Regions from separate parts of the Micromonospora sp. AKA38 genome, predicted to be linked through region 1. Evidence: predicted binding sites of a transcription regulator. Region 1 holds the regulator's gene; the other holds the start of a gene.
The links. Region 1 encodes HrcA, which represses chaperone genes, less so after heat shock. Its sites were predicted from a motif close to GGTTNGCACNCTCNNNNNGAGNGTGCNAACC; they were not measured.

Region 1 (7,031 bases):
CGAGGGCCTTCGGCGCGCCCTTCACCAGCGCCGCGCGGTAGCGCTCCACGGCGGCGTCCAGCCCGTCCGCCGGCACGGCGGCGGTGACCAGGCCGATCTCGGCGGCCCGCCGGCCGTCGAACGTCTCCCCGGTCAGGTACAGCTCGGCGGCGGCCCGCGGGCTCAGCCGGGGCAGCACGGTCGCCGAGATCACCGCCGGGATCACGCCGATCCGGACCTCGGTGAACGCGAACGTCGCCTCCTCGGCGCAGACCACCAGGTCGGCGGCGGCGATCAGGCCCAGCCCGCCGGCCCGGGCCGGCCCGGCCACCTTCGCCAGCACCGGCTTCGGGCACTCCCGGACGGCGACCAGCACGTCGCCGAGCATGCCGGCCGGCACGGTCCCGCTGACGTACGCGGCGGCGGTCTCCTTCAGGTCGGCGCCGGAGCAGAAGACCGGGCCGGTGTGGTCCAGCACGATCGCCCGGACCGTGTCGTCGGCGACCGCCGCGGCCAGCCCGGCCAGCAGCTCGGTCATCAGCGGCGTGGAGAGCGCGTTGCGGTTGTGCGGGCTGTCCAGGGTGAGGGTCGTCACCCCACGGGCCGTGGCGACCCGCACGAGAGCGTCCGGAGAGGTCATGCCGGGCACACTAGTGGCCATGCCCGGCGTCCTTCCAGAAGGCGAACCCGTCCCGCGCGACGGGTCGCTGCCCGCCACCGCCCGCCGCGCCGTCGGCGCCCGCGGCTTCGGCGTGTACGTGCACGTCCCGTTCTGCGCCAGCCGGTGCGGTTACTGCGACTTCAACACGTACACCGCCGCGGAGCTGGGCGGCGGGGTGAGCCGGGAGACGTACGCCGACAGCGTGCTGGCCGAGCTGGCGCTCGCCGGCCGGGTGCTCGGCGACTCCCCGCCGCCCCGGGTGGACACCGTCTTCGTCGGCGGCGGCACACCCACCCTGCTGCCCGCCGACGACCTGGCCCGGATCCTGGACGCCATCGACCGCACCTGGGGGCTGGCCGCCGACGCCGAGGTGACCACCGAGGCCAACCCCGAGTCGGTCACCCCGGAGTCGCTGAAGACGCTGCGGGCGGCCGGCTACACCCGGATCTCGCTGGGCATGCAGTCCGCCGCCCCGGGCGTGCTCGCCGTGCTCGACCGGCGGCACAGCGCGGGCCGGGCCACCGCCGCCGCCGCCGAGGCCCGCGACGCCGGGTTCGACCACGTCAACCTGGACCTGATCTACGGCACGCCGGGGGAGACCGCGGACGACTTCGCCGCCTCGCTGGCCCAGGTGGTCGACGCCGGCGTGGACCACGTCAGCGCGTACGCCCTGATCGTGGAGGACGGCACCCGGCTGGCCGCGCGGATGCGCCGGGGCGAGCTGCCGTACCCCTCCGACGACGTGGCGGCGGACCGCTACCTGGCCGCGGAGGCGGCGCTGCACGCGGCCGGTTTCTCCTGGTACGAGGTCTCCAACTGGGCCCGTTCCGAGGCGGCCCGGTGCCGGCACAACCTGCTCTACTGGACCGGCGCCGACTGGTGGGGCCTGGGCCCGGGGGCGCACAGCCACGTCGGCGGCGTGCGCTGGTGGAACGTCAAGCACCCGGCCGGGTACGCGGAGCGGCTCGCCGGCGGCGCCTCGCCGGCGCTGGCCCGGGAACGGCTCACCGCCGACGAGCAGCACATGGAGGACGTGATGCTGCGGCTGCGGCTCGACTCCGGGCTGCCGCTTGTCGTGCTGGACGAAGCCGGCCGGGTGGGTGCCGAGCGGGCCCGGGCCGGCGGGCTGCTGGACGCCGACGCGTACGCGGACGGTCGCGCCGTGCTCACGCTGCGCGGTCGACTGCTGGCCGACGGCGTGGTCCGCGACCTGCTGCCCTGACCGGTCCGGCCGGCCCCGCCGTGCGGGACCGGCCGGCGGCTGTCACTTGATCAGGCTGGCCGACATCGGGTAGCGGTAGAGCTGCCCCTCGTTGGCCTTCACGCCGGCCAGGATGCCGAAGATGATGCCGACGATCATGGCGCCGAAGCCGACCACCAGGCCGATCAGGATGCAGGTGAGGATCCAGCCGACCAGCGCGATGATCGACCAGATGAGCTGGAAGTTCAGCGCGGCGACCGCGTGCGCCCGGACGGTCGGGGACTGGTTGCCCCGGGCCAGCAGCGCCACCAGCGGCGCGACCCAGCCCAGCACGCCGCCGCCGATCAGCATCCCGGCCGCGCCGCCGAAGTGCGCCACCAGGGCCCAGGTCTTGTCGTCGTTGTTGGCGTAGCCGGCCGGCGGGCCGTAGGAGCCGCCGGCGGGGTAGCCGCCGCCCGGCGCGCCGTAGCCCGGGGCGCCACCGCCGGGCGCGCCGTAGCCCGGCGTGTCACCACCGGCCGGGGGATAGCCGCCCGGCGGGGGGTAGCCGCCCGGCGGAGGCTGGCCGCCCGGGGGCGGATAACCGCCGGGCGGGGGATAGCCGCCCCCGCCCGGCGCCCCGGACAGTGGTGCGGTGGGGGGCTCGTCGGCCGGCGAGGAGCCGTACGGCGCCGACGGCGGGAACGGGTCGGGCTGGGGGCCGGGGTCCCCCGCTCCGGGAGGGCGAGGAGGTTCAGTCATGGACGTCACGGTAGGTCCCGGGGGCAAGCGGCACCAGGGCTGTTCGGCCCGACGCGCCGCCCGACCCCGGCGGACCGCACCCGGGGTGCGGCGCTGATCATCGCGCCGGCGGGGGTGCCGACGTAGACTGGCACTCGCTACAGTCGAGTGCCAGTTGCCCGCCGGATGCCGCGCGTCACCCGGCCGAGGTGCGTCAGGAGGTGGGGAGATGGGTCTCGACGACCGCAAGCTCGCCGTGCTGCGCGCCATCGTCGAGGACTACGTCGCCACGCAGGAGCCGGTGGGCAGCAAGGCCCTGGTCGAGCGCCACCAGCTCGGCGTCTCACCGGCCACCGTGCGCAACGACATGGCGGTGCTGGAGGAGGAGGGCTACATCCGGCAGCCGCACACCAGCGCCGGCCGGGTGCCCACCGACCGCGGGTACCGCCTCTTCGTGGACCGGCTCTCCCGGGTCAAGCCGCTCAGCCCGGCCGAGCGCCGGGCGATCGAGCGCTTCCTGGTCGGCGCCGTCGACCTCGACGACGTGGTGCACCGCACGGTCCGGCTGCTGGCCCAGCTCACCCGGCAGGTGGCCGTGGTGCAGTACCCGAGCCTGGCCCGCTCCAAGGTGCGCCACCTGGAACTGGTGCCGATCTCCACCACCCGGCTGATGGTCGTCATGATCGCCGACACCGGGCGGGTCGAGCAGCGGCTGGTCGAGCTGCCCGCCCCGGTCCCCGCCGAACACGTGACGGACCTGCGCCGGCTGGTCAACGAGAAACTGGTCGGCAGCCAGCTCGCCGAGACGCCCCCGCTGGTGCAGGCGCTGGTCGAGGAGTCCGCGCCGCACCTGCGCCCGGCCATGACCACGCTCTCCACCGTGCTGCTGGAGACGCTCGTCGAGCGGCACGAGGAGCGGATCGCGCTGGCCGGCACCGCCAACCTCACCCGGGGCGGCCTGCTCGACTTCCAGGGCTCGCTGCGCCCCATCCTCGAGGCGCTCGAAGAGGAGGTCGTGCTGCTCAAGCTGATCGGCGAGACCGAGCCGAGCAACACCACCCGGGTGCTCATCGGCGACGAGAACGAGATCGACAATCTGCGGGCCGCCTCGGTGGTCAGCACCGGTTACGGCCCGGGTGCCACGATCGTCGGTGGGCTCGGCGTGCTCGGGCCCACCCGGATGGACTACCCCGGCAATATCGCCATGGTGAGGGCCGTGGCACGCTACGTGGGCGAACTGCTGGCCCAGAACTGACCAGTCAGGGCCGACGGCCGGGAACGGCCGGCGACCGGCGACGCGAGACGAACATGAGGACACCGAACGCAGTGGCCAGGGACTACTACGGAATTCTCGGCGTGAGCCGGGACGCCTCCGACGACGACATCAAGCGTGCCTACCGGAAGTTGGCGCGGCAGTACCACCCGGACGTCAATCCGGACCCGGAGGCACAGGAGAAGTTCAAGGACATCAACGCCGCGTACGAGGTCCTCTCGGACGACCGGAAACGGCAGATCGTCGACCTGGGTGGCGACCCGCTCGCCCCGGGCGGCGGGGGCGCGGGCGCGGGTGGCCCGGGCGGCGCCGGCCCGTTCGTCGGCTTCCAGGACATCATGGACGCGTTCTTCGGCGGCGCGGCGGGCGGCAGCCGGGGTCCCCGGCCGCGTACCCGGCCGGGCGCCGACGCGATCCTGCGGCTGGAACTGGACCTCAACGAGACCGCGTTCGGCGTCGAGGCGCCGATCACTGTCGACACCGCGGTGCTCTGCACCACCTGCTCCGGCGCCGGCACCGCCGCCGGCACCCACCTGGCCACCTGTGAGGCGTGCGGGGGCCGCGGTGAGGTGCAGTCGGTGCAGCGGACGTTCCTCGGCCAGGTGGTCTCCGCCCGGCCGTGCACCGTCTGCCAGGGCTACGGCACCACGATCCCGCACCCCTGCCCGACCTGCGCCGGTGACGGGCGGGTACGGACCCGCCGCTCGCTGACCGTCAAGATCCCGGCCGGCGTCGAGGACGGCATGCGGATCCGGCTGGCCCAGCAGGGCGAGGTCGGCCCGGGTGGCGGCACCGCCGGCGACCTCTACGTCGAGATCCACGAGCGGACCCACGACGTCTACTCGCGCAAGGGCGACGACCTGCACTGCCGGGTCACGGTGCCGATGACCGCCGCCGCGCTCGGCACCCGGCTGACCATCAAGACGCTGGACAGCGAGGAGATCGTCGACGTCAAGGCCGGCACCCAGCCCGGCAGCACGATGCGGTTGCGCGCCCGCGGCGTGCCGCACCTGCGCGGCACCGGCCGGGGTGACCTCTACGTCCACCTGGACGTGCGGACCCCGACCAAGCTCGACGCCGACCAGGAGCGGATGCTGCGCGACTTCGCCAAGACCCGCGGCGAGGAGGTCGCCGAGCTGACCAAGCAGGGCGGCTTCTTCTCCCGGATGCGCGACGCGTTCAACGGGCACGCCTGAGGTGTCGGCGCCGCTGTTCCTGGTCGAGGCGCTGCCCGCCGGTGACACGGTGACGCTGGACGGCCCGGAGGGCCACCACGCGGCCACCGTGCAGCGGCTGCGCGTCGGCGAGGAACTGCTGCTCGCCGACGGCCGGGGTGGCACCGCCGCCGCCGTCGTCACCGCCGTCGGCCGGGGCACGCTCGACCTGCGCGTCACCTCCCGGGGGTACGCCGACGCGTGCGTCCCCCGGCTGGTGGTGGTGCAGGGGATCGCCAAGGGCGAGCGGGGTGAGCTGGCCGTGCAGGCGATGACCGAGGTCGGGGTGGACGAGATCGTGCCCTGGGCGGCGTCCCGTTCGGTCGCCCAGTGGCGCGGCGACCGGGGCGTCCGGGCCCGGGAGAAGTGGGTGGCCACCGCCCGGGAGGCCGCCAAGCAGGCCCGCCGCCCGTGGCTGCCGGTGGTGGCCGGCGCCCCGGACGAGTCCACCGTCACGGTGGCCCGCCGGATCGCCGGCGCCGACGCCGCCTTCGTGCTGCACGAGGAGGCCGACGAGCGGCTGACCACCGTCGCGCTGCCGTCGACCGGCGAGATCGTCCTGGTGGTCGGCCCCGAGGGCGGCATCGCCGAGCCGGAGCTGGCCGCGTTCCGCGAGGCCGGTGCCCGCCCGGTCCGCCTGGGCCCCTCGGTCCTGCGCACCTCCACCGCCGGCGTAGCCGCCCTCGCCGTCCTCTCCACCCGCCTCCCCCGCTGGTAACCCCCAACCCCTCCGGGCGGTCAGGTGCGGAGGTAGGAGGCGCCGTTCAGGTCGACGATGGTGCCGGCGGCCCATTCCGCGTCGGGGCTGGCCAGCCAGTGGACCGCGGCGGCGATCTCCTCGGGGCGGGCCACCCGGTGGAACGGCGACTGCGCCCGGACCGCCTCGCCGCGCTCGCTCTTCAGGTGCTCGTTGGTCATGTCCGTCTCGACGAAGCCCGGGGCCACGCAGGCCACCCCCGATGCCGTACGGCGCCAGCGCCACCGCGAGCGACTGTGCCATCGCGTTCATCCCCGCCTTGCTGGCCCCGTACGCCGGATTGGCCGGTTCGCCCCGGAACGCGCCCCGGGAGGAGACGTTCACGATCCGACCGCCCCGCTCCCGCATGTGCTGGGCGGCGCACCAGGCGGCGTTGGCGGCGCCGACCAGGTTGGTGTCCAGCACCTCGCGCCAGCGCGCCCGCCACTGCTCGTAACTGCTCTCGAAGACCGGGTGCGGCGGGTCGGCCGGCCCGAACACACCGGCGTTGTTGACCAGCACGTCAAGACCGCCGAGCAGCCGGGCCGCCTCGTCCACCATGGCCCGTACGGCGTCCGGGTCCGCCAGGTCGGCGCGGACCACCACGTGGCCGTCGCCGGGCAGTTCGGCGCGCAACGCCTCGGCCAGCCCGGCCGAGTCCCGGTGGTGGACCGCCACCCGGTCGCCGCCAGCCGCGAACGCCCGCGCCACCGCCCGCCCGATGCCCCGCGAGGCCCCCGTCACCAGTACCGCCCGTCCCGCCATGTCGGCCATCCTGCCGGACGTTCCCTACACTGCTGCGATGGACTGTCTGTTCTGCCGGATCGTCGCCGGGGAGATCCCCGCCACCATCGTCCGCGAGACCGCCACCACCCTCGCCTTCCGGGACATCGACCCGAAGGCCCCCACCCACGTGCTGGTGATCCCGAAGGAGCACTACGCGGACGTGGCCACCCTCGCCCAGGGCGACCCCACGTTGGCCGGTGAGGTGCTCCACACCGCCGCCCTGGTGGCCGAGGAGGAGGGCCTGACCGTGGACGGGTTCCGCCTCATGTTCAACACCGGCCCGTACGGCGGCCAGGAGGTCTTCCACGTGCACGCCCACCTGCTGGGTGGCGCGCCACTCGGCCCGATGCTCTGCCGCTGAGGCATGACCTCGATCTCCGACCGGCTCGACCGGATGGCCCGGCGGGCCCAGGCGAACGGGCGGGTCCCGGCGCTGTCGGCGGCGCTGCACCGGGCCGACC
Region 2 (7,031 bases), 560 kb from region 1:
CGACCGCGAGCAGCGCGTCCCGGCCATCGCGCAACACGGACGTGGGGGTGCCGCAGGTCCAGCCGTCGACCGCGCGGCCGACCACCTGGTCCGCCCCCTCCTCCGGGTCCGCCTCGTCCAGCAGCTCCTTGAGCGGCACCCCGAGCCAGCGGGCGTTGCCGATCAGATCGCCGCCCACCTCGTTGGAGACACAGGCCAGCGTCACGTAACGCTCCACCATCGGCCGGGCCAGCAGGTCGTCGAAGCTCAACTCGATCGGGTTACGGACCCGGCCGTGGATGCGCAGCTTCCAGGTGACCGGATCCACCTGCGGGACCACCAGGGCGGTGTCGATCCGGTAGAACTCCCGGTTCGGCGTGACGTAGGGGGCCAGCCGGGGCAGGGACAGGTCCGCGCCGGCCGGCACCGGCGGGGCGGGCGCGGCCGGGGCGGGCAACGTCACCGCCTGCCGGGCCGCCGAGACGCCCCGCCGCCCGGCGAGCCAGTGCCCACCCAGCCCGGCCACCGCCGCCGCACCGGTCAGCAGGCCGGCGCCGCGTAGGAACCGGCGACGCGACTCCAGGTCCCCGCGCTCCAGCGGCTCCCAACCGCCCGGGTCGTCCTCCTCACGCGCGAGCGCGGCGGCCACCGGAGACTGCGGCAGGGTGGCCGCCGGGCCGCGGTCCGGTCGCAGCGGGCCGGCCACGAAGGCCCAGAGCGTGAGCCCGCCGAGCGCGCCGCCGACCAGGGCGGGCAGCGCGTCGAACGCGTCCGCGCCGGCCCGGGTCAGCGCGGCGACGACACCGAGCACGGCGAACGCGGCGATGCCGGCCAGGCCGACCACCAGCCGTCGGGCCGCCGCCAGGCCGAGCAGCGCCGCGAAACCGGCCAGCAGCAGCGCCGTCCCGACCAACAGGGCGATCTTGTCGTACGTGCCGAAGACGTCGATGGCGAACTGCTTGAGCGGCTCGGGCACCAGGTCGACCACGAGGCCGCCGACGGCGATCAGCGGGGCGGACCGGGGACCGGTCAGGACGGCCACCGGCTCGGCGACGCCGAGCGCCACCACGGCGGCGACGACACCGGACACTGCCGCGTGGCGGCGGGAGATCGTGCTCACCCGACCCAGTCTGGTCGACCGGTCGGGCCGGCCGCCAATTCCGTCAGCGTTCCGTAAGCGATACGGCCGCGCTGTCAGCGGCCCGAACAGGCGTCAGGGCACACCGCCGGCTCGGCGGTGTGCCCTGACGTCGGGCGTACTCCTCGGGTCAGAAGCCCGGGCCGTGCTGGTGGCCGTGACCGTGGCCGTGGCCGTGGCCACCGCCGGCGGCCGACTCCGCCTCGGCCGGCTTCTCCACGACCAGACCCTCGGTGGTGAGCAGCAGGCCGGCGATCGACGCGGCGTTGGTGACCGCGTTCCGGGTCACCTTCACCGGGTCGAGGATGCCGGACTTGGCCAGGTCGACGTACTCGCCGGTGGCGGCGTCGAGGCCGTGGCCCCACTCCTGGCCGATGACCTTCTGCACCACCACGTAACCGTCGTGGCCGGCGTTCTGGGCGATCCAGCGCAGCGGCTCGACGAGCGCCTTGCGCACGATCGAGACACCGACCTTCTCCTCACCGGTGAAGCCCAGGTCGTCGTCGAGCACCGGCAGGATCTGGGCCAGCGCGGCGCCGCCGCCCGGGACCGTACCCTCCTCGACCGCGGCCTTGGTCGCGGCGATGGCGTCCTCGATGCGGTGCTTGCGCTCCTTCATCTCGACCTCGGTGGCCGCGCCGACCTTGATCACCGCGATGCCGCCGGAGAGCTTCGCCAGCCGCTCGGCCAGCTTCTCCCGGTCCCACTCGGAGTCCGAGGCCTCGATCTCCTTACGGATCTGGGCGACCCGGTCGGCGACCTCGGCGGACTGGCCGCCGCCGTCGACGACGGTGGTGTTCTCCTTGTCGACCACGACGCGGCGGGCGGTGCCGAGCACCTCCAGGCCGACCTGGTCGAGCTTGTAGCCCAGCTCCGGGGCGACCAGCTCGGCGCCGGTCAGGATCGCCATGTCCTGCAGCATCGCCTTGCGACGGTCGCCGAACCCGGGGGCCTTCACCGCGCAGACCTTGACGGTCTTGCGGATGGCGTTGACCACCAGGGTGGACAGCGCCTGACCCTCGACGTCCTCGGCGATGATGAGCAGCGGCTTGCTGTTCTGGAGGACCTTCTCCAGCAGCGGCAGCAGCTCCTCGATGGCCGAGATCTTCTGCGTGGTGATCAGGATGTACGGGTCCTCCAGGACCGCCTCCTGCCCCTCCACGTCGGTGACGAAGTTCGGCGAGATGAAGCCCTTGTCGAACTGGAGACCCTCGGTCACCTCCAGCTCGGTGGTGAGCGCGGAGCCCTCCTCGACGGTGATCACACCGTCGCGGCCGACCCGCTCCATCGCCTCGGCGATCAGCTCGCCGATCGTGGCGTCCTGCGCGGAGATGGTCGCGACGTGCGCGATCGACTCCTTGCTGGCGACCTCGACGGCCTTGCCGAGCAGCGCCTCGGAGACCTTGGCGGCCGCCGCGTCGATGCCCCGCTTCAGGCCGGTCGGGTTGGTGCCGGCGGCCACGTTGCGCAGGCCCTCCCGGACCATGGCCTGGGCCAGCACGGTGGCGGTGGTGGTCCCGTCGCCGGCGACGTCGTTGGTCTTGGTCGCCACCTCCTTGACCAGCTGCGCACCGAGGTTCTCGTACGGGTTGGTGAGCTCGATCTCCTTGGCGATGGTCACGCCGTCGTTGGTGATCGTGGGCGCACCGAACTTCTTGTCCAGGACGACGTTGCGCCCGCGTGGGCCGAGGGTGACCTTGACCGCGTTCGCGAGGGCGTTGACACCGTGCTCGAGCAGGTGCCGGGCGTCATCCGAGAAGCTCAGGATCTTTGCCATCAGTATCCCTTCGAAGCGACGTTGCCCCGGCCCGGCGAGCCGGACCGGGGCAACGACACTGATCGGTTGCTTACTTCTCGATGACCGCGAGGACGTCGCGGGCGGAGAGCACCAGGTACTCCTCGCCGGCGTACTTGACCTCGGTGCCGCCGTACTTCGAGTAGAGGACGGTGTCGCCGACCTTCACGTCGACCGGCACGCGGTTGCCCTTGTCGTCGATCCGGCCCGGGCCGACAGCGAGGACGGTGCCCTCCTGCGGCTTCTCCTTGGCGGTGTCGGGGATCACGATGCCCGAGGCGGTGGTGGTCTCGGCCTCGTTCGCCTGCACCACGATGCGGTCCTCGAGCGGCTTGATCGCAACCTTGGTCGCGGTAGTCACGGGCATACCCTCCTGGGGTACTTGGTGTCGTTGCCGGTCGACACGCCGACCGGCGTCAATCTGCCACATGCCACCGGGCGGGGCCGTCGTCGCGGGTGCCGGTCCGCCTGGCGTTCAACGCTCGGGCACCAGGCCCGGGCGTTGGCACCCTCAGGGTGAGAGTGCTAATCGCAGGTTATTCCTCGGCTAGCACTCCGTCAAGGAGAGTGCCAGCGCGTCGCCCGTCGTGTCGCCTCCGGAGCGGGTCGGGAGAATGGGCGGATGGATCTCGACCAGCTCATCGCGCTGCGTACCCCCGAGGGGTCGGACGCCCTCGCCGCGGCGGAGCGGGTGGCCGGCGGCGACCCGCTGGCGGCGGCCGCCGCGCTGCGCTCGGCCGGGATCCCGGGCGGGCTCGCGGCGGCGGCGCTGACCCAGGCGGAGCTGCGCCGCCGGGCGGTCGGCAAGTTCGGCCCGGCGGCGGCCCGGATGTTCCTCACCCGCCCCGGGCTGGAGCAGGCCACCCGCCGGGCGGTCGCCGACCGGCGGGCCGCCCGGCTGCGCGCCGCGGGCGTGACCACGCTTGCCGACCTCGGGTGCGGGCTGGGCGCCGACGCGCTCGCCGCGGCCCGCGCCGGCATCCGGGTGTACGCGGTGGAGGCCGACCCGGTCACCGCCGCGATGGCCGCCGCGAACGCCGAGGCCGCCGGGCTGGCCGGACTGGTCACGGTGGAGTGCGGCGACGCCACCGCGTTCGACGTGACCCGGGTCGACGGGGCGTTCTGCGACCCGGCGCGGCGGCGGGCCGGCACCGGGCGGCGCATCTTCGACCCGAACGCCTACTCGCCGCCGTGGGACTTCGTCACCGGGCTGGCCGCGCGCGTGCCGCGCACCGTGGTCAAGGTGGCGCCCGGCCTGGACCACGCGCTGATCCCGGCCGGCGCCGAGGCGGAGTGGGTGAGCGTCGACGGCGACCTGGTGGAGGCCGCCCTCTGGTGCGGCCCGCTCGCCGGCGTCCCCCGCCGCGCCACCCTGCTCCAGGAGAAGGACGGGCCCCCTCCTCACGCCTCCGGTAGAGACGGGGCCCCCTCTCACCACCTCACCGGCACCGGCGCCGACGAGGCGGAGGTGGGCGCGGTGCGGCGGTTCCTGTACGACCCCGACCCGGCGGTGGTACGCGCGCACCTGGTCGCGGAGCTGGCCGCCGACCTGGGCGCCACGCTCGCCGACCCGTCGATCGCCTACCTGTACGCGGACACGGCACACCCCACCCCGTTCGCCCGCTGCCTGGAGATCACCGACGTGCTGCCGTTCTCGCTGAAGCGGCTGCGCGCCCTGCTGCGGGAGCGCCGGGTCGGCCGGGTGGAGATCCTGAAGCGGGGCTCGGCGCTGGAGCCGGAGAAGCTGCGCCGTGACCTGCGCCTGGCCGGCGACGAGGCGGCCAGCCTGGTACTGACCCGGGTGGCCGGCGCACCCACCGTGCTGATCGGCCGCCCGGCCTCCGGCTGAGCGGCCCGTTCCGGCTCGCCGACCGGCGGCGGTCGGGTTAGCTTGACCGTCATGGCGGGACAGGGCACTCCGGCGATCGTGCTGCCGACCAGGCGGAAGATCGCACACCGGGCGCTGCCGACCGTGGTCGACGCGTCCGCGCTGGCACACCCGACGGTGTACGTCTCGGCCGGTCGCCGCGGTCTCCAGGTGCAACTCGCACCGGGCGATCTGGTGGCGCTGACCGGGGCCGTGACCGCCCCGATCGCGGCCGGCTGAACCAGGACACTGGGAGCGTTTCCGCAGCCGGTGTCCGCCGGGTGACAACCGCGTTGCTGAATTGTTACCGCCGCCAACAAACTTCTGACCTCGGCACTCTTGCGGAGCGCGGGAAGCGCGGAATACGTTGCCGGACACAACAAAACACCGTCAACAACTCCCCCACCCCCCGAAAGGACCCGTGCACATGCGCAAGGGCTTCCTCACCTTCGCGGCCGTCGGTCTCCTCGCGACCGGCAGCATGGCCGCCTGTGGAGACAGCGGCGATTCCTCCGACAAGGCCGGCGGTTCGAACGACAAGAAGCCGAAGATCGGCGTGATCCTGCCGGACAGCAAGTCCTCCGCCCGCTGGGAGGGCGCGGACCGCAAGTTCCTCAAGGCGGCGTTCGACGCGGCCGGCGTCGAGTCCGACATCCAGAACGCGCAGAACGACAAGACCGCGTTCCAGACCATCGCCGACCAGATGATCACCAACGGCGTGAACGTGCTGATGATCGTCAACCTGGACTCCGGCACCGGCAAGGCCGTGCTCGACAAGGCCAAGTCGCAGGGCGTCGCCACGATCGACTACGACCGGCTGACCCTGGGCGGCTCCGCCCAGTACTACGTCAGCTTCGACAACGAGGCCGTCGGCAAGCTCCAGGGCGAGGGCCTGAGCAAGTGCCTGACCGACAAGGGCGCCAAGAACCCGTCGATCGCGTACCTCAACGGCTCGCCGACCGACAACAACGCCACCCTGTTCAAGAACGGGTACGACTCGGTGCTCAAGCCGAAGTTCGACTCGAAGGAGTACACCAAGGTCGCCGACGACTCGGTGCCGGCGTGGGACAACGCGCAGGCCGCCACCATCTTCGAGCAGCAGCTCACCAAGGCCAACGGCAAGATCGACGGTGTGCTCGCCGCCAACGACGGTCTCGGCAACGCGGCCATCTCGGTGCTGAAGAAGAACAAGCTCAACGGCAAGGTCCCGGTGACCGGTCAGGACGCCACCAAGGAGGGTCTGCAGAACATCCTCGCCGGTGACCAGTGCATGACCGTCTACAAGGCCGTCAAGAAGGAGGCGGACGCCGCCTCCGAGCTGGCCATCGCACTCGCCAAGGGCGAGCGGAAGGACACCGGCCAGACCGTCAAGGACCCGGAGGGCAACCGGGACGTGCCGGCCGTGCTGCTGGAGCCGAAGGCCATCTACAAGGACAGCGTCAAGGACGTCGTGGCCGACGGCTACATCACCAAGGACGAGCTCTGCACCGGTGCGTTCACCAAGCTCTGCACCGACGCCGGCGTGAGCTGACCCACCCCGCCTCAGGCGGCGCCGCCCGGCACGGGACGACTCCCGCGCCGGGCGGCGCCCACGCCGGACGGGATCCGAGACCTCCCTCCGCCCAAAGGAGACCCCCGTGTCCGCAACCCCCCTGCTGGAGCTACGCGGGATCGACAAGAGCTTCGGTCCCGTCCAGGTGCTGCGTGACGTCGCCTTCGCCGCACACCCCGGCGAGGTGACCGCGCTGGTCGGCGACAACGGCGCCGGCAAGTCGACCCTGGTCAAGTGCATCAGCGGCATCTACCCCACCGACGCCGGCGAGTTCCTCTTCGACGGCCGACCGGTGAGCATCAGCAGCCCCCGGGACGCCGCCGCGCTCGGGATCGAGGTCGTCTACCAGGACCTGGCGCTCTGCGACAACCTCGACATCGTGCAGAACATGTTCCTCGGCCGGGAGAAGCGCAGCGGCATCGTGCTCGACGAGCCGACCATGGAGCAGATGGCCGCCGAGACGCTCGCCGGCCTCAGCGTCCGCACCGTGAAGTCGCTGCGTCAGCACGTGTCCAGCCTCTCCGGCGGCCAGCGGCAGACGGTGGCCATCGCCAAGGCGGTGCTCTGGAACAGCCGGCTGGTCATCCTGGACGAGCCGACCGCCGCGCTCGGCGTCGCGCAGACCGCCCAGGTGCTGGAGCTGGTCCGCCGGCTGGCCGACAACGGCCTGGCCGTGGTGCTCATCTCGCACAACATGAAC

Region 2: a site for HrcA is predicted at 3,413-3,443, ahead of groES (co-chaperone GroES). Genes of this name have one in related genera too.

The regions. Positions count from the first base shown of each region.
Region 1 covers NZ_BNEI01000003.1:598,967-605,997, reverse strand. The annotation lists gene TPA0908_RS11260 (enoyl-CoA hydratase-related protein) at 1-619, opposite strand, end outside; gene hemW (radical SAM family heme chaperone HemW) at 639-1,862, shown strand; gene TPA0908_RS11250 (DUF4870 domain-containing protein) at 1,905-2,582, opposite strand; gene hrcA (heat-inducible transcriptional repressor HrcA) at 2,791-3,816, shown strand; gene dnaJ (molecular chaperone DnaJ) at 3,888-5,030, shown strand; gene TPA0908_RS11235 (16S rRNA (uracil(1498)-N(3))-methyltransferase) at 5,032-5,766, shown strand; gene TPA0908_RS31865 (SDR family oxidoreductase) at 5,787-5,993, opposite strand; partial or broken gene TPA0908_RS31860 (SDR family NAD(P)-dependent oxidoreductase) at 6,067-6,549, opposite strand; gene TPA0908_RS11220 (histidine triad nucleotide-binding protein) at 6,587-6,931, shown strand; gene TPA0908_RS11215 (serine hydrolase domain-containing protein) at 6,935-7,031, shown strand, end outside.
Region 2 covers NZ_BNEI01000003.1:1,160,631-1,167,661, forward strand. The annotation lists gene TPA0908_RS13875 (molybdopterin-dependent oxidoreductase) at 1-1,099, opposite strand, end outside; gene groL (chaperonin GroEL) at 1,248-2,894, opposite strand; gene groES (co-chaperone GroES) at 2,965-3,279, opposite strand; gene TPA0908_RS13890 (THUMP-like domain-containing protein) at 3,535-4,761, shown strand; partial or broken gene TPA0908_RS13895 (Cys-tRNA(Pro) deacylase) at 4,870-5,019, shown strand; gene TPA0908_RS13900 (sugar ABC transporter substrate-binding protein) at 5,207-6,310, shown strand; gene TPA0908_RS13905 (ATP-binding cassette domain-containing protein) at 6,417-7,031, shown strand, end outside.